Lichenibacterium dinghuense: one gene and its partner. The protein of the gene in region 2 interacts with the protein of the main gene of each other region in a pairwise test. Links are inferred from orthologs where the notes say so. Each region holds a gene or a part of one and is shown on either strand. Other genes may lie near its edges. The genes, in order: L7N97_RS01630 and L7N97_RS27105.

Region 1 (11,746 bases), 5.3 Mb from region 2 along the record:
GTGGTTGTAGACGCGCTTGGCGAGGTCGGTCGTCGGCATGGCGGAACCCCCTCGGCGCTGCGGCGTCTCGGTCCGCATGCGACAGACTAGCAGGCCACCGCGCGGGCCGCGAGCCGTCCCCGGCCGTAAAGTGCGACGGCGGGATCCCGGTCGGCCGCTTCCCCGAAACGAAGAAAGCCCCGCGCGGGGGCTTTCCGAGGCGTCGCGGGTGCAAGCCGCGTCACTGTACGAGCTGCGGCCCAGCGGAGCGGGCCGCGTCGTTCTCCTGCATGATGCCGAGGCGGCGGGCCACCTCGGTGTAGGCCTCGACGAGGCCGCCGAGGTCGCGGCGGAAGCGGTCCTTGTCCATCTTGTCGCTCGACTTCACGTCCCACAGCCGGCACGAGTCGGGCGAGATCTCGTCTGCCACGACGATCCGCATCAGGTCGCCCTCCCACAGGCGCCCGGTCTCCATCTTGAAGTCGACGAGGCGGATGCCGACGCCCAGGAACAGGCCGGACAGGAAGTCGTTGACCCGGATAGCGAGGGCCATGATGTCGTCGATCTCCTGCGGCGACGCCCAGCCGAAGGCGGTGATGTGCTCCTCCGACACCATGGGGTCGTTGAGGCCGTCGTTCTTGTAGTAGAACTCGATGATGGACCGCGGGAGCTGCGTGCCCTCCTCGATGCCGAGGCGCGTCGACAGAGACCCCGCCGCCACGTTGCGCACCACCACCTCGAGCGGGATGATCTCCACCTCCTTGATCAGCTGCTCGCGCATGTTCAGCCGACGGATGAAGTGCGTCGGCACGCCGATGTTGTTCAGGTGCTGAAAGATGTACTCCGAGATCCGGTTGTTGAGGACGCCCTTGCCGTCGATGATCTGGTGCTTCTTGGCGTTGAACGCGGTGGCGTCGTCCTTGAAGTGCTGGATCAGGGTGCCGGGCTCGGGACCCTCGTAGAGGACCTTGGCCTTGCCCTCGTAGATGCGGCGGCGGCGGTTCATTGGCGTCAACCGGGGCTTGAGAAAATCCATGGGTCGGTCGGGCTCCTCACTCACGCTCGCTCGACCGGCTCGCGCGACGTCGTTGCAACATCGAAGCCGCATGCGGCAGGGGGGAATGGAGCGCCCCGTCTGACCGACCCCGCGGCAGCCTAGCGGATCGCACCGTCCCGCACAACGCCGCCCCCGGCGCGCGCCGGGCGGCGCGGCCCGCCGGGGCGCGCTGAAGCGCAAGATTTGGGCAGCGCGCATCCGAGCCGCAAGATGCGCGTTCGGAACGGGCCAGCCGCGCCCCGCGGCCCGGGAGCCTCGCCCCATGACGACCTTCGACGATCGGGAACGCGCCTTCGAAAACCTGTTCGCCCACGACCAGGACCTCGCCTTCCGCGCCCAGGCGCGCCGCAACCGCGAGCTCGGCCTGTGGGCGGCCCACCAGCTCGGGCTCAGCGGCGACGAGGCCGAGGCCTATGCGGGGCGGCTCCTGGCGGTCGCGATCGAGAACGGGGGCGACGACGCCGTCGCGGCCCGGCTCGGCGAGGATCTGAACAAGCACGGGCTCGGGATCAGCGAACACCGGATCCGGCACCGCATGGCCGAACTCCTCGCCGAGTCGGTCGAGCACGTGAAGCGGGACTGAGCGCGGGACGCCGCCGTGGCCCACACGCTCGCCGACCTCGTCGCTGCATTGAACCTCGGTGAGGCCGGGCCGGACCGCTTCGCCGGCCGCAGCCCGGCCGTGGGGCGCCGACGCATCTTCGGCGGCCTCGTCGTCGCGCAGGCGCTGGTGGCCGCGGCCCGCACCGCCGCCGGGCGGCCGCCTCACTCGCTGCACGGCTACTTCATACTGCCGGGCGACCCCGAGGAGCCGATCGACTACGCCGTCGACCGGCTGCGCGACGGCGGCAGCTTCACCACGCGCCGCTGCGTGGCGCGCCAGCACGGCCGCGCGATCTTCGAGATGTCGGCGTCGTTCCACGCGCCGGAGCCCGGCGGGCTGGACCACGCCGCGCCGCGGCCTGACGCGCCGCCGCCCGAAGCGCTGCCCGGCCCGGACGAGCTCCGCGCCCTCGTCGGCCTGCCGCCGGCCGTGCGCGACTATTTCGGCCGCGACAGCTCCGTCGAGCTCCGCCCGGTCGACGCGTCGCGCTTCGCGCGGCGCCCGCCCGGGCCCCACCCGGCCCGGCAGGCCGTCTGGATGCGGGCGGGCGGCCCGCTGCCCGACGATCCCACCCTGCACGCCGCGCTGCTGGCCTACATGTCCGACATGACGCTGCTCGACACGGCGACCTCCGCCCACGGCCGCACCGTCTTCGATCCCGCGATCCAGGCGGCGAGCCTCGACCACGCGGTCTGGTTCCACCGCCCCGTCCGGGCCGATGCGTGGCTGCTCTACGCCGAAGACAGCCCGAGCGCGTCCGGCGCCCTCGGTTTCGCGCGCGGCTCCATCTTCGACCGGTCGGGGGTGCTCGTGGCCTCCACGGCTCAGGAGGGCCTGATCCGGCTCCGCGACCACGACTGACCGGGTCGAGGCTCCTGACGCGCGCAGATTGCCTAATTAACAGGCATTCAGCCTCGATTCCGCCACAAGTGCGCCGGAACGGCCGGCCGCTCCTCGGCCTTTGCCGCGGCTAAACTTTGGCACGGGGCTTGAAAGAGTGCTCGAACGCTGCCGCGCGATCTCGCGCGGCGGATGGTCCCCACGCGAGCCTCGGCCCGAGAGGGTCGGGGCGGGACCGAAGTCCGAGGATCCTGCGATGAAGATTGTCACGGCCATCATCAAACCCTTCAAGCTGGAGGAGGTCCGCGATGCCCTGACGGCCGTCGGCGTGCACGGGCTGACCGTCACGGAGGTCAAGGGCTACGGCCGCCAGAAGGGGCACACCGAGATCTACCGCGGCGCCGAATACGCGGTGAGCTTCCTGCCGAAGCTGAAGATCGAGGTCGCGGTGGCGGCCGAGCTGCTCGACCAGGTCGTGGACGCCATCACGGCGACGGCCCGCACGGGCCAGATCGGCGACGGCAAGATCTTCGTGACGACGCTCGAGCAGGCCGTCCGCATCCGCACGGGCGAGACCGACGCCGACGCCCTCTGACCATCCGTTCGGGCGGGCTCGGCGAGCCTGTCCCCTCCCATCGCCAGTCGAGCATCGACGCCCCCCGCACCGCGGGGGCGCGACCGGCCGTGCCCGCGTGGCCGCGGCGGCGCTCGGCTGACCCACTGCCCACCGGAGTCCATCGATGACGTTCAGTCCCCCGTCGCTCCCCGCGACGCCGCCTTTCCTCAAGTCCGCACGAACGCGAACGGCGCTCGGGCTGGCCGCCGTGTCGCTGCTGGTGATGGCCGGCACCGCCCTGGCGCAGACGCCCGCCCCCGAGGCGGCCACCACGGCCGCCCCGGCGGTCGCCACCGCGACGGCGGCCCTGAAGCCCAACCCGGGCGACACCGCCTGGATGCTGATCTCCTCGGCGCTGGTGCTGATGATGTCGGTGCCGGGCCTCGCGCTGTTCTACGGCGGCCTCGTGCGCTCGAAGAACATGCTGGCGGTGCTCAGCCAGGTGTTCATGATCGTGTCGCTCGTCGGCGTGGTCTGGGTCGTCTACGGCTACTCGCTCGCCTTCGGCGACGGCGGCGCCTGGCAGGGCTACATCGGCGGCCTCAACAAGGTGTTCCTGAAGGGCATCGACGCGACCTCCACGGTCGGCACCTTCTCGCCCCAGACGGTCATCCCGGAATACGCCTACATGGTGTTCCAGATGACCTTCGCGATGATCACCCCGGCGCTGATCGTCGGCGCCTTCGCGGACCGCATGAAGTTCTCGGCCGTCATGCTGTTCATGTTCCTGTGGGTGTCGATCATCTACTTCCCGGTGGCGCACTGGGTGTGGGCGACCGCCGCTCCGGACGACATCATCAAGGCCGCCAAGGCGCTCGCCGCCGCGACCGACGACGCCGCCAAGAAGGCCGCCCAGGCGAACCTCGACGCCGTGACGGCCGGCGCGGGCTGGCTCGCCCAGGCCGGCGCGCTCGACTTCGCCGGCGGCACGGTGGTGCACATCAACGCCGGCATCGCGGGCTTCGTGGGCTGCGTGCTGATCGGCAAGCGCATCGGCTACCCCCGCGAGCCCATGCCGCCGCACTCGCTCACCATGACGATGATCGGCGCCTCGCTGCTGTGGGTCGGCTGGTTCGGCTTCAACGCCGGCTCCAACCTCGAAGCCAACGGCACGACGGCCCTCGCCTTCGTCAACACCATGGTGGCCACCGCCGCGGCCGTGCTGTCCTGGCTGTTCACCGAATGGGCCATCAAGGGCAAGCCGTCGCTGCTCGGCATGGCGTCGGGCGCCGTCGCGGGCCTCGTCGCCGTCACCCCGGCCTCGGGCTACGCCGGCCCCATGGGCTCGGTCGTGCTCGGCCTGCTGGTCAGCCCGCTGTGCTGGTTCTTCGTCGCCGTCGTGAAGGAGAAGTTCCACTACGACGACGCGCTCGACGTGTTCGGCGTGCACTGCATCGGCGGCATCTTCGGCGCCATCATGACGGGCATCCTGGTCGCCCCCTCGCTCGGCGGCGTCGGCATCACCGACTATACCAACCTCAAGGACATGACCGGCACCTACGACATGGGCCAGCAGGTGCTGATCCAGCTCAAGGCCGTCATCTCCACGCTGGTGTGGTCGGGCGCCGGGTCGGCCATCCTGTACTGGATCGTCGACATGGTCATCGGCCTGCGCGTGTCGCCCGAAAAGGAGCGCGAGGGTCTCGACATCGCCGAGCACAGCGAGCGCGCCTACAACTACTGATCCGACTCCGGTCGCGATCTGGCGGGGAAGCGGTCCTTCGGGGCCGCTTTTTCGTTTTCGGCGGGCCCGCCGGCCGTCGGAGAGGGGGCGCCCGGCCCCGCGCTCACGGACCCTTAAGCATATCGACCTAACGTGAGGGTCGGACGGAGCCCCGGGGCTTGCGCGGCGGCCCGAGGGCCACGGGCGCGACGCCGCGCCTCCGCCCGATCCATGGGATCGAACCCGGGCCGCCCGTGCGCATCTCCACGCTTTCGTCCTTCGACATCATGCCGGAGCCCGCGCGCGAGTTCCTGGTGCGGCGCTGCGCCGAAGCCGCCGGCCTCCTGGTGCTCGGCGCCGTCGGAGCCGTCAGCCTGTCGCTGGCCACATGGTCGGTCCACGACCCGAGCTGGAACCACGCCGTGGGCGGCACCGTCCACAACCTCGCCGGGCCCGTCGGCGCCGTCGTGGCCGACCTCGTCATGCAGGTCTTCGGCATCGCCGTGGTGGCCCTGCTGCCGCCCGTCTTCTGCTGGGGGCTGACGCTTCTGTCGCGCCACAGGCTCGACCACGCCCGGCTGCGGCTGATCCTGCTGGCCGCCGGCACCTGCGGCGCGACCGGGCTCGCCTCCTCGCTGCCCGCCACCGACCGCTGGCCGCTCCCGACCGGCCTCGGCGGCATCGTGGGCGACGCCGTCCTGGCGCTGCCGCGCCGCCTCCTCGGCCCCTCCGAGCCCATGCTGATGATCCTGGCGCTGGTCTGCGCCGGGGTGGCGATCCTCGCCCTGACGGCCGCCGCCGGCTTCGGCCTGAAGCCCGCGCCGGGCGAGGTGGACGACGACGCCAGCGCCTACGAGTGGGTGCCGGTGCCGAAGCCGCAGCGCTCCCCCTTCGACGAGGACGCCGACGGCGAGCCCGGCATGGGGCTCGTGTCGCTCGGCGCGGTCCTCCACGCCGGTCTCAGCGCCAGGGCGGCGGTGGGGCGCGCCCTGCGCCGCGGTCGCCCCTCCGAGCCCGTGGCCGTCCCGTCCTGGCTCGAGGCGGGTCCCGTGCCGGCCGGGGCCGCGCCCGCGGGCCGCGTCGAGCCCTCGTTCGACGGGCCCGGCCGCCCGCGCGACGAGAAGGGTCGGCGTGAGCCGTCCTTCGCGCCACCCGCCCGCGACGAGGCCGAGCGCCCCGCGCCCCGCGCGGCCGGCCGCCCCGAGGCCGTCTCGGTCCTGTCCCGCATGGCGGCCGCCGCGGCCCCCCTGCGCGCCGCGGCCCGCCGCCAGCGCGAGTTCCATCCCGGCGGCTACGACCTGCCGAGCCCGGCCATCCTGTCCGAGCCGAAGCGCCTGTCGACCACCGTCGTGTCCGAGGACGCTCTGACCCAGAACGCCCGCCTGCTCGAAAGCGTACTCGAGGACTTCGGCGTCCGCGGCGAGATTATCAACGTGCGCCCCGGCCCCGTGGTCACGCTCTACGAGCTGGAGCCCGCGCCCGGCATCAAGTCGAGCCGCGTGATCGGCCTCGCCGACGACATCGCCCGCTCCATGTCGGCCGTCTCGGCCCGCGTGGCCGTCGTCCAGGGCCGCAACGTCATCGGGATCGAGCTGCCGAACCAGCGCCGGGAAACCGTGTACCTGCGCGAGCTCGTGGGGTCGCCGGACTTCTCGGAATCGAAGTTCAAGCTCGCGGTCGCGCTCGGCAAGACGATCGGCGGCGAGAGCGTCATCGTCGACCTCGCCCGCATGCCGCACCTGCTCGTCGCCGGCACCACCGGCTCGGGCAAGTCGGTCGCCATCAACACCATGATCCTGTCGATCCTGTACCGGCTGAAGCCGGAGGAATGTCGGCTCATCATGATCGACCCGAAGATGCTGGAGCTGAGCGTCTACGACGGCATCCCGCACCTCCTCACCCCCGTCGTCACCGACCCCAAGAAGGCCGTCACGGCGCTGAAGTGGGCGGTGCGCGAGATGGAGGACCGCTACAAGAAAATGTCCAAGGTCGGCGTGCGCAACATCGACGGCTTCAACGCCCGCGTGGCGGAAGCGCTCGCGCGCGACGAGAGCATCACCCGCACGGTGCAGACGGGCTACGACGGGGAAACCGGCGAGGCGGTCTACGAGCGGGAGGAGATGAGCCTGTCGGTCCTCCCCTACATCGTTGTGATCGTGGACGAGATGGCCGACCTGATGATGGTGGCCGGCAAGGACATCGAGGGCGCGATCCAGCGGCTGGCCCAGATGGCGCGCGCGGCCGGCATCCACCTCATCATGGCGACGCAGCGGCCGTCGGTGGACGTCATCACCGGCACCATCAAGGCCAACTTCCCGACGCGCATCTCCTTCCAGGTGACGAGCAAGATCGACTCGCGCACGATCCTGGGAGAGCAGGGCGCCGAGCAGCTGCTCGGCCAGGGCGACATGCTCCACATGGCGGGCGGCGGCCGCATCTCGCGCGTGCACGGCCCCTTCGTGTCCGATGTCGAGGTCGAGGGCGTCGTCGCCCACCTCAAGGCCCAGGGCCGTCCCGACTACCTCGACGCCGTCGTCGAGGAGAGCGACGGGGAGCCCGGGCCGGGCGCCGAGCCCCCCGCGCCGGGCTCGCTCGACGCGGAGGAAGGCGCCGACCTCTACGACCGCGCCGTCGCTGTGGTGCTGCGCGACAAGAAGTGCTCGACCTCCTACATCCAGCGCCGCCTCGCGGTCGGCTACAACAAGGCCGCCTCGCTGGTCGAGCGCATGGAGCGCGAGGGCGTGGTGGCGGCCCCGAACCACGCCGGCAAGCGCGAGGTCCTGGTTGGCGGCGGCGCCGACCGCGAAGCCTTCGACCCGGAGGATCTCTGAGGCGGGCCGGGCCGGGCCTGCCTCCGTTCCGGGCAGCCGAGGCGCCACCGTCTCACAAACGCCACACCGGAACCCTATCGCGCCGACCCATGCCCAGCCGGATTTCCTGCATGAATCGCTCGCTCCCGATCGCGCTCGTGTGTTTCGCCCTGATCGGGGGCCAGGCGTCCGCGGACACGAAGCCGCTCAACCTGCAGTCGGCCAAGGCCGCCAAGCCGGTCGGCAAGCCGGTGCCGCTCGACTCCGACGCGCTGATCGCCAAGGCCAACGCCTATTTCAACGACGACGCGACGATGATCGCCAAGTTCACGCAGATCGGCGGCGACGGCCGCCGCACCGACGGCCAGCTGCTGATCGACCGCCCGGGGCGGATGCGCTTCGCCTATGCCCCGCCGGCGACGCTGGAAGTGGTCGCGGACGGCACGTCCGTCGCCGTGATCGACCGGAAGCTGCACACGCAGGACCTGTATTTCATCGGCCAGACGCCGCTGAAGTTCCTGCTCAAGGATCACGTCGATCTCGCCAGCGACACCAAGATCACCGGCGTATCCGGCGACGGCAACACGGCGTCCATCGACATCGAGGATCACGCCACCTTCGGCGGGACGTCCAAGATCCGGCTGACCTTCGAGCAGCAGCCCTTCGCGCTGAAGCAGTGGACCGTGGTGGACCCGCAGGGCTACGAGACGGTGGTGTCGCTGTCGGACGTCGACCTGCAGACCAAGCCGGACGACAGCCAGTTCAAGATCAACACCGAGCGCATGCTCGACACCCGCAAGTGACGCGGGCGCCGGGCGCCACGGGCGGCCGGCCCGCCGCGCCCGACCACCCGGAACACGCCGTTTGACCCTGACCATCGCGACCTGGAACATCAACTCGGTGCGGCTGCGCATGCCCATCGTGCGCCGCTTCGCCGACCTCGCCCGCCCCGACGTCCTCTGCCTGCAGGAGACCAAGGTGCGGGACGAGGACTTCCCGTTCTCCGACCTGCGCGACCTCGGCTATCGGCACATCGAGATCAGCGGCCAGAAGGGCTATCACGGGGTCGCGATCCTGTCCCGCTACCCGCTGTCCGACGTCGTGCGCGGGCCCTTCTGCCGCGAGGGCCACGCACGCCACATCTCCGCGCGGGTGTCGGTCGGTGCGGGCGTGACGGTGCACAACTTCTACGTCCCCGCGGGCGGGGACGAGCCCGACCCCGCGATCAATCCGAAGTTCGACCACAAGCTTCACTTCCTGGAGCGCATGACCGAGGGGCCGAAGCTGCGCCACCTCCTGCCGGAGCGATCGGTCGTGGTCGGCGACCTCAACATCGCGCCGCTCGAAACCGACGTGTGGAGTCACAAGGCGCTGCTCAAGGTCGTCAGCCACACGCCGGTCGAGGTCGAGGCCTTCGGCCGGGTGCGCGCCGCCGGCGGTTGGGTGGACGCCATGCGGGAGCGCGTGCCGCCGGCCGAGAAGCTCTACACCTGGTGGAGCTATCGCTCGCCCGACTGGGCCGCGGCCGACAAGGGCCGGCGGCTCGACCACGTGTGGCTGAGCCCCGACCTCGGCGGCGAGCTCGGCGCCGTCACGGTCTACAGGCAAGCACGCGGCTGGGACAAGCCGTCCGACCACGTGCCGGTCATGGCGGAGCTGCGGCTCTGAACGCCGCCAGGCGGGCGCCGAGGCGGCTCGCCCAGTAGCGGCGCAGCGCCCCGGCGTTGCCGGGGTGGACGTCGAGCACGCGCATCATCAGCGCCCGGGGCACGGCCACCACGGTGCAGGTCTCGTGCGCCGTGGCGGTCACGGTCTGCACGCCGGGCGCGAACAGCGCCGCCTCGTTCAGCAGCGTCCCGGCCTGCGCCCAGCGCACGGACAGGCTGTCCTCGTGTTCCTCGTCGAGCGCCAGCGTGCCGGCGGCGAGCAGCACGGCGGCTTCGGCCGCCTCGCCGCGCCGGAACAGCACGTGGCCGGCGGGCAGGCGCCGGGTCTCGGCCGAGAAGGCGACCAGCTTCAGGGCTTCGGGGTCGAGGCAGGCGAAGACGGGCAGGCGCCGCAGCCGTCCGATGTCGTCCCCGAGCGCCATGACGCGCCTCACGCCATCAGCCGGTAGCCGCCGGCGTCGGTCACGAGCACGCGGGCGTGGGCCGGGTCGTCCTCGATCTTCTGGCGCAGGCGGTAGATGTGGGTTTCCAGCGTGTGGGTCGTGACGTTGCTGTTGTAGCCCCACACCTCGCGCAGCAGCACGTCGCGGCTCACCACCTGCGGCCCGGCGCGGTACAGGAAGCGCAGGATCGCGGTCTCCTTCTCGGTCAGGCGCAGCCGCGCGCCCCGCTCGGTCGTCAGCAGCTTGGCGCTCGGCTTGAACGTGAAGGTGCCGACCTGCAGCGCCGCGTCCTCGCTGCCGTCGTGCTGGCGCAGGTGGGCGCGGATGCGCGCCAGCAGCACGGCGAAGCGGAAGGGCTTGGACACGCAGTCGTTGGCGCCGGCTTCGAGCGCCGCCACGACCTCGTCCTCCGGCGCCCCCGCGCCGCTCAGCACGATCACGGGGCCGGAGAACCCGTCGGCGCGCAGCGATTTCACGAGGATCAGGCCGTCGCGGTCCGGCAGGGCGCTGGCCAGGATGACGAGGTCCGGCCGGCCCGAGTCCAGCGCCGCCTCGGCTTCGGCGGCCGAGCCGGCGCAATGGGCCGAGAATTCCGCGTGGCCGCCGAGCTGCTCGGTCAGGGTGGCCCGCAGATCGCCGTCGTCGTCGACGATGAGGATCTTGCGGGCATGAGCCATGGGCGCGTCTTTCCGATCGGCGGAGGGGCCCCGCGCTCCGGCTTCCCGGCCGCGGGGAGCCTCCGCCGCGCCTCACGTTGCGCAAAGTCGCGCGGCGGCGCAAGCGCCGCGACGCCGGCCTCGCTCCAATCTCCCCGGATCCGTGCTAATCGCTCCCCGTCGTCCTCCCGCCGAAGCCCCCATGATCCGCCTGTATTTCCGCGTCCTCGGCGCGCTCGGGGCCGAGCGGCGCGTCGCTGCCGTTCTGGTGCTCGCCAATGCCGTGCTGGCCGCGGCGCAGTTCGGCGAGCCCGTCCTGTTCGGCCGCATCATCGACCGCGTCACGGGCTCGGGCGGGGGAGGGTGGGCCGGTGTGCTTCCTCCGCTGATCGCCTGGGGGGCGCTCGGCCTGTTCAACATCCTGTGCGGCGTGTCGCTGGCCTTCAACGCCGACCGCCTCGCCCATCGCCGCCGCCTCGACCTCACGGCGAGCTTCTTCGAGCACGTGCTGCACCTGCCGACGAGCTTCCACGGCGCGAACCATTCCGGGCGGCTGCTCAAGGTCATGCTGGAAGGCGTGAACGGCATGGCGGGGCTGTGGCTGTCCTTCTTCCGGGACAATTGCGCGTCCTTCGTCGCGCTCACGGTGATGATGCCGCTGTCGCTCTTCGTGAACTGGCGGCTCGGGGTCCTGCTGGTGGTGCTCGTCGCCGCCTCCGGCTCGGCCACCCTGCTCGTGCTGCGCCACACCGAGGCCATGCAGACCAGCGTCGAGCGCCACAACAGCGGCCTCGCCGAGCGCGTCGCCGACAGCTTCGCCAACGTGCCCGTGATCCAGAGCTTCACCCGCGTGGCCAACGAGGCGCGCGGCCTGCGCCGCGTCACCGAGGCCGTGCTGGCGGCGCAGATGCCGGTGCTGTCCTGGTGGGCGCTGGCCGCCGTGGCGACGCGGGCGGCCTCGACGCTGACGCTGCTGTCGATCTTCGTGCTGGGCCTCGCGCTGCATTTCCGCGGCCTCGCCACGGTGGGCGAGATCGTGGCCTTCATGAGCCTCGCCGCCGGCATGATCGCCCGGCTCGACCAGCTCGTGTCCTTCTCCAACGCGCTGTTCCTGCAGGTGCCGAAGCTGCGCGACTTCTTCGGCGTGCTCGACACCGTGCCGGCCGTGGCCGATCGTCCGAGGGCCCGCGATCCCGGCCGCGTCGCCGGCCGCGTCGCCTTCGAGGGCGTCGCCTACAGCTACGACGGCCGGCGCGACGCCGTGTCCGACGTCGCCTTCACGGTCGAGGCCGGCGAGACGGTGGCGCTCGTCGGCGAGACCGGGTCGGGGAAGTCGACGACGCTCGGCCTGCTCCACCGCGTCTTCGATCCCGCCCGGGGCCGCATCACGGTGGACGGCACCGACCTCCGC
Region 2 (12,077 bases):
GTCGGCTTCGATTGGAACGACACCCGCGCGGTGCTCGAGAAGATCCGCGAGGAGGCCGACGAGGTCGAAGCCGCGCTCGGCGACCGCACGGCCGTCGCGGACGAGATCGGCGACCTGCTCTTCGCCGTGGCCAACCTCGCGCGGCACGCGGGCGTCGACCCCGAAGTCGCGCTGCACGGCGCGAATCGCAAGTTCGAGCGGCGCTTCGGCCACATCGAGCGGTCACTGGCCTCGCGCGGGTCGAGCCTGCAGGAGGCCGACCTCGACGCCATGGAGGCGCTGTGGACCGAGGCGAAAGCGCTGGAACGGCAGGCCTGAACAGGTCCAGGGCAGGGCGCCCTTCGGCGCCGCCGCTCCGGCCTGGATTCTCGGTAGTCCGCACTCTGTCGTATTTGGAGGAGGCGCGAGAGCTGCCCTCGAGGGCTTCGCCCTGCCCCCGACGGGCTTGGGCAACCCGCCTCAGTGCGTCTCGGCCGGGACGCGCTCGGCCTGAGGGAAGCGGTTCTGCACCCGCTCCATGCGCTCCGGCGCCACGCGGACCGTGAGGTGGATCGTGCCGTCCTCGCCGTCCTGCCGGGCCAGGATCTCGGTGGTCTCGTAGAGCCAGTTCAGGCCGCGCCCGTCGCTCGGGTCGAGATCGACGTGGAGCGAGGTCGCGTGGGTGGCGAGCCGACGCTCCACCGTGGCGAGGAGGTCGTCGACCCCCTGCCCCGTCAGGGCCGACACCACCGCGGGCCGCTCGTCCGCACGCTTGTGCGCGGCAGCGTCGAGCGTCGCGGCGAGCCGGTCCTCGTCGAGCAGGTCGGCCTTGTTCCACACCTCGACCACGCGCTCGCGGTCTTCGGCGTCGACGCCGAGCTCGCGCAGGATCGCCAGCACGTCGGCGCTCTGCGCCTGCGTGTCCTCGTGGGCGACGTCGCGCACGTGCAGGATCACGTCGGCCGACACGACCTCCTCCAGCGTCGCCCGAAAGGCGGAGACCAGCATGGTCGGGAGATCGGAAATGAAGCCCACCGTGTCGGACAGGATCACCTTGCCCCGGTGCGGCAACCGCACGACGCGCAGCGTCGGGTCCAGGGTGGCGAAGACCATGTCGTCGGCCAGCACGGCGGCCTTGGTCAGACGATTGAAGAGCGTGGACTTGCCGGCGTTGGTGTAGCCGACCAGCGCCACGGTCGGGAACGGCACGTCGACGCGCGTCTTCCGGTTGGTCGCGCGGGTCTGCTTCACGTGGTCGAGGTCCCGCTCGATCCGCGCCATCCGCTCCTCGATCAGGCGGCGGTCGGTCTCGATCTGCGTCTCGCCGGGCCCGCCGAGGAAGCCGAAGCCGCCGCGCTGGCGCTCCAGGTGTGTCCAGGATCGCACGAGGCGGGACTTTTGGTAGGCGAGGTGGGCCAGTTCCACCTGTAGCGTCCCCTCCTTGGTGCGCGCGCGCCGACCGAAGATCTCCAGGATCAGGCCGGTGCGGTCGATCACCTTGGTGCCGAACGCCTTCTCGAGGTTGCGCTGCTGGACCGGCGACAGGGCGCAGTCCATCACCACGAGACCGATCTCCAGTTCCTCGCAGACCTCCGCGAGTTCCTCGACCTTGCCCTTGCCGAGGTAGGTCGAGGGCCGCACGGCTCCGAGGTTGACGATGACGTCGCGGCGGACGTCGAGGTCGATGGCGTCGCCGAGCGCCACGGCCTCGCCGATGCGCGCCTCGGGCGAGCGCGCCTCGCGCGCGGCAGAGCCCCGCCCGGTCGGGTAGGGCCCGACCACCAGCGTGCGGGTGGCCTCGGCGGCGGTCTTCTCGACGGCGTCCGTGCCGTCGTCCCCGTGTTTCGACTTCAATCGCGTGTCCCGATGGCTCGTCCGATGCCGCCGGGGACCGCGCTCACCGCAGGCGTTCGGCGGCCGGGGCGGCGGCGGCCGCGGCGGCCGGCACGTCCTCGGGCGACTCGAACATCTGGATGGGCTGTCCCGGCATCACGGTCGATATGGCGTGTTTGTAGACCAGTTGCGAGTGGCCGTCCCGGCGCAGGAGGACGCAGAAATTGTCGAACCACGTCACCACACCCTGCAGCTTGACCCCGTTGACCAGGAAGATGGTGAGGGGGACCTTGTTCTTGCGCACGTAGTTGAGGAACGTGTCCTGCAGGTTCTGTGTTCGTTCAGCCGCCATGGTCCTGTCCACTGCTCGTCGCCGCTTGTTCGCGGTCTCGATGCCGCGGCCTCGCCCCCGCGCGACGGATCCGTCCTCGGCCCGTCAAGGCGTCGTCCGGGCGTTCCCGCGGGTGAGGTCGCGCCCGCGCCCCGTCGCCCCGAGGGCGCGCCGCGCGGGCCGCCCGATCCGTCGCCGGGCCGCCTGCATCCCGCCGCATTAGAGGCAGGAACAAGCAGAAGTCGCAAGCGGGATTTCCCTCGCGTCCCCCGGATCAGTCGATGGCGAGGGACTTCAGCTTCCGATGCAGGGCCGAGCGCTCCATGCCGATGAACTCGGCCGTGCGCGAGATGTTGCCGCCGAAGCGGCTGATCTGGGCGACGAGGTACTCGCGCTCGAACACCTCGCGGGCTTCGCGCAGCGGCAGGCTCATCAGCTTCTCGCCCCCTGCCCCGTTGGGCGTCGCCGGCACCAGCGCGCCGATCTCGGAGGGGAGCATGTCGGCGGTGATCTCGGCCTCGGGGTCTCCGGTCGCCAAGATCATCAGCCGCTCGACGTTGTTGCGGAGCTGCCGGATGTTGCCGGGCCAGTCGTGCGACTGCAGCACTGCCATGGCGTCCGCCCCGATCCGGCGCTTGGGCAGCCCGGTGTTGGCCGACACCTGATCCATGAAGAAGGCGACGAGCTCGGGGATGTCGTCGCGGCGCTCCGACAGCGCCGGCACCCGCACCGGCACCACGGCGAGGCGGTGGAACAGGTCCTCGCGGAAGTGGCCCTCCGCGATCAGCGCCGGCAGGTCGCGGGCGGTCGAGGAGATGATGCGGACGTCGACGTGGACGCGCGCCGTGCCGCCGACGCGCTGGAAGTTCTGGTCCACCAGGACGCGCAGGATGCGGCTCTGGGTTTCGCGGGGCATGTCCGCGACCTCGTCGATGAAGAGCGTGCCGCCGTGCGCCTCCTCCAGCGCGCCGACCTTGCGGCCGCGCCCGTCCGCCCCTTCGACGCCGAACAGCTCCGTCTCCATGGCCTCGGGCAGCATGGTGGCGGCGTTGATGACCACGAAGGGGGAGGCCGCGCGGCTGGACCCGGCGTGCACCATGCGGGCTGCCAGCTCCTTGCCGGTGCCGGGCGCGCCCGCGATCAGCACGCGGGAGTTGGCCGGCCCGACCTTGTCGATCACCTGGCGGAGCTGGTTGGCGCTGGTCGAGCGGCCCACCACGCGGTCCGTCGTGAGCGAGCGCGTCTTCAGCTCGACGTTCTCGCGCCTCAGCCGCGACGTTTCGAGCGCCCGCTCGGCCACCAGAACCAGCCGGTCGGCCTTGAAGGGCTTCTCGATGAAGTCGTAGGCGCCCATCTTGATCGCGGAGACGGCCGTCTCGATGTTGCCGTGGCCCGAGATCATCACCACCGGCAGCGTCGGGTGCTGCTCCTTGATGATCTCCAGCAGCTGCAGCCCGTCGAGACGCGAGCCCTGCAGCCAGATGTCCAGGAACATCAGGTGGGGCCGCCGCGCCGCGAGCAGGGCCAGGGCGTCGTCGGCGTCCTTGGCGACGCGCGTGCCGTGGCCCTCGTCCGACAGGATGCCGGAAACGATGTCGCGGATGTCGGCTTCGTCGTCGACGATGAGGATATCCGTGGCCATGGCGGGTCAGGCTTTCTCGGTGAGGGGGCCCGGCGCCGCGTCGACGCCGGTGGTGGCGTCGGCGCGGGCCGGCGCGTCGATGGGGAAATGCATCCGCACCCGGGCGCCGCGGCCGCCGGGCGCGTCGAGCAGTTCGATGCCGCCGCCGTGATCTTCCAGGATCTTGGCCACGATGGCGAGGCCGAGCCCGGTGCCCTCGGCCCGCGTGGTCATATAGGGCTCCAGCAGGCGCTGGCGGTTCTCGGTCGGGAAGCCCTTGCCGTTGTCGACCACGTCGATGACGGCCTGCCCGTCGGGCGCGCGGTGGAGCGACACGGCGATCCGGCCCTGCTCCCGGTCCTCGGGCGGCAGGGTCGCCATGTGGGCGGCCACGCCCTCGGTCGCGTTCTTGACGATGTTGGTCAGGGCCTGGCTGAGGAGCCGACGGTCGAAGCGGGCGATCAGCGGCGCCGAGGGCAGGTCCTCGTCGAGCACGACCTCCGGGTTGCCGACGCGCATCAGGAAGGCCACCTGCCCGAGGCATTTGGCGAGGTCGTCCTCGGCCAGCAGGGCCTTTGGCATGCGGGCGAAGGACGAGAACTCGTCCACCATCCGCTTCATGTCGTCGACCTGGCGGATGATCGTGTCGGTGCACTGGTCGAAGACGTCGCGGCCCTCGGTGATGACCTTGCTGTAGCGCCGCTTCAGCCGCTCGGCGGAGAGCTGGATCGGCGTCAGCGGGTTCTTGATCTCGTGGGCGATGCGGCGCGCAACGTCGGCCCAGGCCGAGGTCCGCTGGGCTGACACGAGGTCGGTGATGTCGTCGAGCGTGACCACGGAGTTGCGCTCGGCTTTCCCGGACAGCTCGCTGGCCACGCGCACGTTGAAGGTCCGCTCCCGGCCCGCGCGGGTCAGCGTCACCTGTCCCTGCTGGAGGCGGGGGCGGCCGCCGCGCTCCGCGAGGATCGGGCCGAGCTCCGGCACCGCCTCGCCGAGCGCCCGGCCCACCGCGGGCGTGCCTGCGGTTTCGACGAGCTTCTGCGCGGAAGCGTTCAGCACCGTCATGTCGCCCCTGGCGTCGATGCCGATCACGGCCGCCGGCACGCCGGACAGCACCGCCTCGGTGAAGAGGCGGCGCGCGTCGATGGTTTCGCGCGCCGCGATCAGCCGGTTCTGCTGGAGCCGCAGGTCAGCGATCATCTTGTTGAAGGTTTCGCCGAGCCGCGCGAGGTCGCCTTCCGAGCGGCGGATCGGCACCTGGACGTAGAGGTTGCCGGAGGACACCTGGTCGGTCGCGTCGATGAGGCGGCGGATCGGCGCCACCAGCAGGTTGGCGAAGGACAGCCCGAGCCAGATCGCCGACAGCAGCATGATGGCGGCGAGCAGGCCGAACATGACGATGAAGGCGAACTGGATCGACTGCCGGTAGTTGTCGAAGGTCGCGAAGGCGCGGGTGATCTCCTCGGCGTGCTGCTGGAAGCCGATGGTGAAGGGGTCGAGCGGCCGCGCGACGTAGAGGAAGCCGTTGTCGAAGCTCGGCAGGTAGCGCAGAGCCACGAAGGTGCGGGCGTTGTCGACATGGTAGCAGATCTGCTCGCCGCGGCGGACGCCTTCGAGCACCTCCGCGTTCGGTATGACCACTTGGGGCGGCTTGCCGGTGTCGACCTTCTCGACCACGGTCCCGCTCGGCGCCATGATCACGGCCGTGGTGAAGCCGAGCGACTGGACGCGCGAGTCGAAAAAGTTTTGGAAGAAGCTGCGGTTGCCGTAGCCGACCCGCGCGCGGGCGAGGTCGAGCGCCGCGAGATCCGCGTCGCGCTGCAGCGAGTCGCACTGCTTGGAGCGGATCAGCTTCCCGGCGTTCGTGGTCTCGCCGATGAAGCTGCCGACCTGATCCATGAACCCGGGGTAGAGGCCCCGCTCCAGCGCCACACCCCCGACGATGGCCATGATGACGCCCGGGACGAGCGCCGTGATGGTGAACAGGCCCACGATGTAGGCGTGCAGCCGCGCGCCCGCCTGCTTGGCCCGCCAAGCCGCGAGCAGCTTCCAAGCTTCCCGCGCCACCAGGGCGCAGAGCACGAGGGCGATCAGCCCGTCCGCCACGAAGACGTCGAGCACCACCGGCCCCTTCGGGGGATCGGTCGGGATGGTGGAGGTGTAGCTCGTGAAGACCGCGAAGCTCGCGAGCGCCGCCACGAGCGAGAGGGCCACCACGATGGGCGCGATGCGCAGGTTGAACCGCCTGTCATCCCGCTTGATCGACGCGTGGTCGAGGCCGTCCCTGCCCGTCGATTCCGTCAAGCGCGTCCATCCATCGATCGGCCGTGCCGAGCGCTCTCGCCGCCCGTCCCCGCCGCGCTGCCGTGCCGGGCCGAGGCCCGTTGCATTTATACAGCACTGTTGCCGGATTGCAGCGAATTCAGGGCGCGAGGGCCCAGGCGGATCGGGACGGGGTTCAGCGCGGCAGGCGCATGAGCTTGATGTCGAGTTCGCGGACCTTCTTGCGCAGGGTGTTGCGGTTGAGACCCAGCATCTCGGCCGCCTTGATCTGGTTGCCGCGCGTGGCCGCCAGGGCGGCGGACACCAGCGGCACCTCGAGCTCGCGCAGGACGCGGTGATAGAGTCCGGGCGGGGGCAGGTCCTCGCCGTGCTTGGCGAAGAGGTCGGCGAGGTGGCGCTCGACCGCGCCCATCAGCCCTCCCTCGTCCGCGCCGCCCGGCGCCTCCATGTTGCCGCCGAGCGGACCGGCCGCGATCTCGGAGGTCGGCGCCATGGTCTGGTTCGGCCGGTTGAGGCCCAGCTCCGCCTCGACCAGCGGCGCGGTGATGACCTCCTGCGGGTAGAGGGCCGCGAGGCGCCGCACGAGGTTTTCGAGCTCGCGCACGTTGCCGGGCCAGCGATAGCGCTTCAGGCGATCGTGGGCGCCGGTGTCCATGTGCTTCAAAGGCAGCCCCTCGGCGGCCGCGGCGGTGAAGAAGTGCCGCGCGAGGTGCGGAATGTCCTCGGCGCGCTCGCGCAAGGGAGGAAGCCGGATCGGCACGACGTTGAGCCGGAAGAACAGGTCCTCGCGGAACAGGCCCTGCTGGATGGTGACGCGCAGGTCCTTGTTGGTGGCGGCGACGATACGGACGTTCGTCTTGATCGGCGTGCGGCCCCCGACCGTGGTGTATTCGGCCTGCTGGAGCACGCGCAGGAGCCGCGTCTGCGCTTCCATCGGCATGTCGCCGATCTCGTCGAGGAACAGCGTGCCGCCCTCAGCCTGCTCGAAGCGCCCGGCCGAGCGCGTGTTGGCGCCCGTGAAGGCCCCTTTCTCGTGGCCGAACAGCTCGGATTCGATGAGGTCGCGCGGGATGGCGGCCATGTTGATGGCCACGAAGGGGCCGCTCTTGCGCTTGCCGTAGTCGTGCAGCGCGCGGGCGACCAGCTCCTTGCCGGTGCCGGACTCGCCGGAGATCATCACGGTGAGGTCGGTCTGCATCAGACGCGCCAGCGTGCGGTAGATCTCCTGCATGGCCGGCGAGCGGCCGATCAGGGGCATCGCGTCGAGTTCCTCGCCCTGCGGCGTGTCCTTCTGGCGCGGTTCCGCCATGGCTCGGCCGACGATCGCCACCAGCTCCTTCAGGTCGAAGGGCTTCGGCAGGTAGTCGTAGGCGCCGCGCTCCGAGGCCTTGATGGCCGTCATGAAGGTGTTCTGCGCGCTCATCACGATGATGGGCAGGTCGGGCCGCAGCTTCTTGATGCGCGGCAGCAGCTCGAAGGCGTTCTCGTCGGGCATGACGACGTCGGTGATCACGAGGTCGCCGTCGCCCGCCTGCACCCAGCGCCACAGCGAGGCCGCCGTGCCGGTGGTGCGGACGTCGTAGCCGGCCCGCGACAGGGCCTGGCTCACCACGGTGCGGATCGCTGTGTCGTCGTCGGCGACGAGGATATGGCCGTTCATCGCCGGTACTTCCCTTTACGCTGTGCGCCGCGAGCTCACGCTTCGCCGCCACCCCGTCCGTCGCGCGCGGCGAACATGGGCAGGAGGACGCGGAAGGTCGTGCGGCGCGGATAGGACTCGCATTCCACGGTCCCGCCGTGGTCGCCGATCACCTTGGCCACCAGTGCAAGTCCAAGGCCAGTTCCGGACGATTTCGTCGTCACGAAGGGGTCGAACAGATGCGCGGCGATGTCGGACGGCACGCCGGGGCCGTTGTCCCGCACGCAGAACTCGAGTGGAAGGCTGACCGGCGTCGGCGACCCCGGCGTGCGCAGCCGCACCCCGGGCCGGAAGGCCGTGGTCAGCTCGATCGTGCCGTCGATCGTGTCGGGGCCGAGGGCCTCGGCGGCGTTCTTGACGAGGTTGAGGAACACCTGGACCAGCTGGTCGCGGTTGCCGAAGACCGGCGGCAGCGACGGATCGTAGGTTTCGGCGAAGCGGATGTGGCGCGCGAAGCCGGCCTGCGCCACGCGCTTCACGTGGTCGAGCACGGCGTGGATGTTGACGCTCTCGCGCTCGATGGGCCGGAGGTCTGAGAAGGCCTCCATGCGGTCGACCAGCTTCACGATGCGGTCGGTCTCCTCACAGATGAGGCTCGTCAGCGCGCGGTCCTCGTCGCCCACCGCGGTTTCCAGGAGCTGGGCCGCGCCGCGGATGCCGGACAGCGGGTTCTTGATCTCGTGAGCCAGCATGGCCGCAAGGGCAGAAACCGAGCGCGCTGCTCCTCGATGGGTCAGCTGCCTGTCGAATTTTGCGGCAATCGACCGTTCCTGCAGCAGGATCATCACGCGGCCGCGCGGCTCCCCCATCGGGCTGACGTGGATGTCGACCACGCGGTCGGGGCCGAGCTTGGGGTTGCCGAGGTCGACCTGGTATTCGTTCAGCGCCGCGCCGCGCTTCACCGCCTGGTCGAGCAGCGCCAGCAGCGGCGACGCGAAGGGCACGACGTCGCCGAGGCGGTGGCGCCTGAGCACCGCGCGGCTCATGTCGAAGAAGGATTCGGCGGCCGCGTTGGCCTCGACGATGGCGCCGTCGGCCTCGACCGTCAGCACGGCGTGCGGCAGGAGGTTCAGCACGTCGCCGGCCTGGGCAAAGCCGCCGTGGGCGCGGGGATCCGGCGACCTCGGTTCGGGCGTGGTCATGCGGCGATGTCCAGGTCGGCATTCAGGTCGAACAGCTCGGCCAGCATACGGCGCGTCGCCCGGTGGTCGCCGCTGGTCGCCATCGCGGCCCGCAGCGTCCCGCAGGCGGCCGCCGCGCCGGGGTCGCCCCGCAGCTCGGCCGCGCGGTGCTCCGCGTAGGCGACGAGGTGCTTGCGGGCGTGCCGGTTGCCGTTCTCGGGGCCGAAACACGCGACGAGCGCATCGAAGTGCTCCAGCGCCGCGTCGCGTCGATCGACGAGGCACGGCATCGTCCAGGCCTCGCCGCGCAGCGCCGCCGCGATCTCGCCGACGAGCCAGGGGCGCCCGACCGCAGCCCGGCCGACCATCACGGCGTCGGCGCCCGACGCGCGCAGCATGGCGCGCGCGTCGGCCACGGAGGCGCAGTCGCCGTTGACCACCACGGGGATCGACACGGCGCGCTTGACGGCCGCCACCGCGGCCCAGTCGGCTCGGCCCTTGTAGAACTGCTGGCGCGTGCGGCCGTGAACGGTGACGAGCGCGACGCCCTCGGCCTCGGCCCGGCGCGCGAGCTCCGGCGCGTTGCGGGCCGCGTCGTCCCAGCCGAGCCGCATCTTGACGGTGACCGGCACCGTCACCGCGGCCACCGTCGCGCGGATCAACTCCACGGCGGCGTCGAGGTCCCGCATCAGCGCGGAGCCGGCGAGGCCGCCCGTCACCTTCTTGGCGGGGCAGCCCATGTTGATGTCGACCGCTACGGCGCCCCCTTCCGCCGCGGCGCGGGCGCCCTCGGCCAGCGCCTCGGCGCGACAGCCCGCGATCTGCACCACGTGGGGGTCGAGCCCGGCGCCGGCGGCCCGCGCGAGGCTCGCCGCCTCCCCGCGCGCCAGATGATCCCCGACCACCATCTCGGACACGGTGAGGGACGCGCCGAAGCGCTGTGCGGCGCGGCGCATGCCGAGATCGGTGACGCCGGCCATCGGCGCCAGGAGCGCGCGGCCGCTCAGCGTGCGCGGCCCGAGGCGGATCGGCGCTCCATCGTGCCCCGCGATCGTTCGATCGGCGGCCGCGTCGGCGGGTGATGTCATCGTGGTCCGGCACCCGGCGCGCCCGCGACCGCGGGAGGCGGTGCCGCTTCGCGCGCCAATCGAAGAACTGCTCACATCATAATCATCGGGCGCACGACGGCAACTCCACCGATCCGCGGGGCAGATCCGACCATCGTTCAGAACGGTGGCACGGTTCCGGGCAGCCACCGCCCGCGCATCCACCGCCGCGCGACCGCTTCGACGCGTCGAGCGTAGTCCGGGAGGACGGGACCGAGGAGCGGAAGCTCCATCGCTTCCGCCATGTCCGAGACGCCGCGGGGATCGATGTCCCGCCTGGCCGCGGCGGCGTGCCGGGCGATCTCCAATTCCTGTCCCCAGAAATAGACGGCGTCGGCTCGCACGTTGGCCTGCATGCGTCGGACCTCTTCGACGCGCCCGTCCGACACCAACGGCAGCCATATATCGGGCATCAGCAGGTCCACGCGCGCGCGGGCCGTCCACGCATAGGCGTCGCCGTGCTCGATCCGGACCTTGTCGCGGGCGTGGTCCGGAAGCTGTGCGAAGACGGCGAGGTCGCGATGCAGGTCCAGCACGTCCTCGTCGCGCTCGACCACGGTCACGGCGGTCACCTCCGGTCGGAGCGCGCAGGCGGCCGCGGCCCAACCCATCCCGAGCCCGAAGATAAGGACGTGGCCGCGAGCGTGGCGGACGCCGATCTCCTGGCTCTCGATCTCGAGCGGCGTGGTCGACATCCACGTTTTCCCGCCGCGCATGAGGGCGGCCATGCCCCGCACGAGGCTCGGCGGAGACCAGTATCCGGGGCAGAGCACGGCCTCCACGATCCGGAGATCCCAGGCGCCCCGGCGCATCGGCCTGTAGACGGGCACGAAAAGGTCGGTCTGGAAGAAGGGCAGGTCCGGTGCGGTCATCGCGGGCCCTTTCTGTCCGACGCCGCGCGCCGGTCGTTGCGGTGCGGATCGCGGCGCAGGGATGCGCGATCGGGGATTGTGGCGGACCGGATCGGGTCTGGATCCCGGTCGGGAGTCAAGGGCCTGCCTCGACTCAGGCAGCGGTGGACGAGAAGCGGCCGTCCCGGCCCGGGAGGCCCACCGCCGTTTGACGGCGCGGCCGAAAGGCTGGAGATAGAACCGCTTCAAAGAGGAGCCGCGACGGGTCTATGATGGAACGAGTTCACGTGCTGGTGGTGGCGGCGGGGCGAGGGTCCCGCGCCGGGGAAGGGCTGCCCAAGCAGTACCGTTCCCTCGCCGGCCGGACGGTCCTGGCTCGCACGCTGCAGGCCTTCTTCGACCGCGATGACATCGCGGACGTCGTGACGGTGATCCACCCCGACGATCGCCACCTTTATGACGGCGCCGTCGCGGAGCTTCCGGCGCGCGGCCGGCTGGTCGAGCCCGTCATGGGCGGGGCGACGCGGCAGGACAGCGTCCGCGCGGGGCTCGAAGCCCTGTCGGCGCGCGGCGCGACGGACGACGACCTCGTGCTGATCCACGACGGCGCGCGCCCCTTCGCGACGCCCGACCTCGTGTCGCGCGCCGTCGCGGCGGCGGCCCGGTCCGGCGCCACGGTTCCCGGCTGCCCGATCTTCGACACCGTCAAGGTGATCGACGTCGAGGGCCGCATCGCAGGCACGGCCGACCGCAACGCCATGCGGACCGTCCAGACGCCACAGTCCTTCCGGTTCGGCCTGATCCGCGCCGCCCATGCCCGCGCCGCGGCCGAGGACCGCCACGACCTCACCGACGACGCCGCCGTGGCGGAGTTCGCCGGCCACCGCGTCACGGTGTTCGAGGGCGACCCCGGCAACATCAAGATCACGACCCTGTCCGACTTCCGAGCCGCGGAGCTCCGCTTGACCCACGACCTCCTCGACATCCGCACGGGCCAGGGCTTCGACGTCCATTCCTTCGTCGAGGGCGACCACGTATGGCTCGGGGGCGTGAGGATCCCGCACACGCGCAAGCTCAGCGGCCATTCCGACGCCGACGTCGTGCTCCACGCCCTCACCGACGCGCTGCTGGCGACGATCGGCGACGGCGACATCGGCTCGCACTTTCCGCCTTCCGACATGCAGTGGAAGGGGGCCTCGTCGGACCGCTTCCTGCGCCACGCGGCCGAGCGCGTGCGGGCGCGCGGCGGCATG

What was found.
Region 1: the proteins of L7N97_RS27105 (region 2) and L7N97_RS01630 interact in binary tests that used the Escherichia coli proteins (3 or more experiments, as listed by UniProt). The link is inferred for Lichenibacterium dinghuense from one-to-one orthologs.

What each region holds. Positions count from the first base shown.
Region 1 is NZ_JAJLMN010000001.1:339,582-351,327, reverse strand. Bases 1,737-4,405 are described here. They hold L7N97_RS01630 (P-II family nitrogen regulator), read left to right. Parts: upstream 1,737-2,736; coding sequence 2,737-3,075; downstream 3,076-4,405. Other genes in these bases: L7N97_RS01625 (ammonium transporter), read left to right, coding at 3,320-4,405; L7N97_RS01635 (acyl-CoA thioesterase), read left to right, coding at 1,737-2,501. Also shown: pncB (nicotinate phosphoribosyltransferase), read right to left, coding at 1-39; purC (phosphoribosylaminoimidazolesuccinocarboxamide synthase), read right to left, coding at 221-1,015; L7N97_RS01640 (DUF1476 domain-containing protein), read left to right, coding at 1,299-1,619; more of L7N97_RS01635, read left to right, coding at 1,635-1,736; more of L7N97_RS01625, read left to right, coding at 4,406-4,780; L7N97_RS01620 (DNA translocase FtsK), read left to right, coding at 5,047-7,590; L7N97_RS01615 (LolA family protein), read left to right, coding at 7,701-8,372; L7N97_RS01610 (exodeoxyribonuclease III), read left to right, coding at 8,434-9,237; L7N97_RS01605 (cyclic nucleotide-binding domain-containing protein), read right to left, coding at 9,215-9,658; L7N97_RS01600 (response regulator transcription factor), read right to left, coding at 9,667-10,356; L7N97_RS01595 (glucan ABC transporter ATP-binding protein/ permease), read left to right, coding at 10,538-11,746. UniProt on the Escherichia coli protein: Involved in the regulation of nitrogen metabolism. Regulates the activity of its targets by protein-protein interaction in response to the nitrogen status of the cell.
Region 2 is NZ_JAJLMN010000001.1:5,629,356-5,641,432, forward strand. The notes cover bases 6,816-9,815. They hold L7N97_RS27105 (two-component system sensor histidine kinase NtrB), read right to left. Parts: upstream 8,889-9,815; coding sequence 7,743-8,888; downstream 6,816-7,742. Other genes in these bases: ntrC (nitrogen regulation protein NR(I)), read right to left, coding at 6,816-7,707; dusB (tRNA dihydrouridine synthase DusB), read right to left, coding at 8,885-9,815. In the rest of the region: mazG (nucleoside triphosphate pyrophosphohydrolase), read left to right, coding at 1-318; GTPase HflX, read right to left, coding at 460-1,833; RNA chaperone Hfq, read right to left, coding at 1,877-2,164; nitrogen assimilation response regulator NtrX, read right to left, coding at 2,418-3,785; L7N97_RS27095 (sensor histidine kinase), read right to left, coding at 3,792-6,068; more of ntrC, read right to left, coding at 6,223-6,815; more of dusB, read right to left, coding at 9,816-9,955; L7N97_RS27115 (hypothetical protein), read right to left, coding at 10,093-10,845; L7N97_RS27120 (bifunctional 2-C-methyl-D-erythritol 4-phosphate cytidylyltransferase/2-C-methyl-D-erythritol 2,4-cyclodiphosphate synthase), read left to right, coding at 11,097-12,077.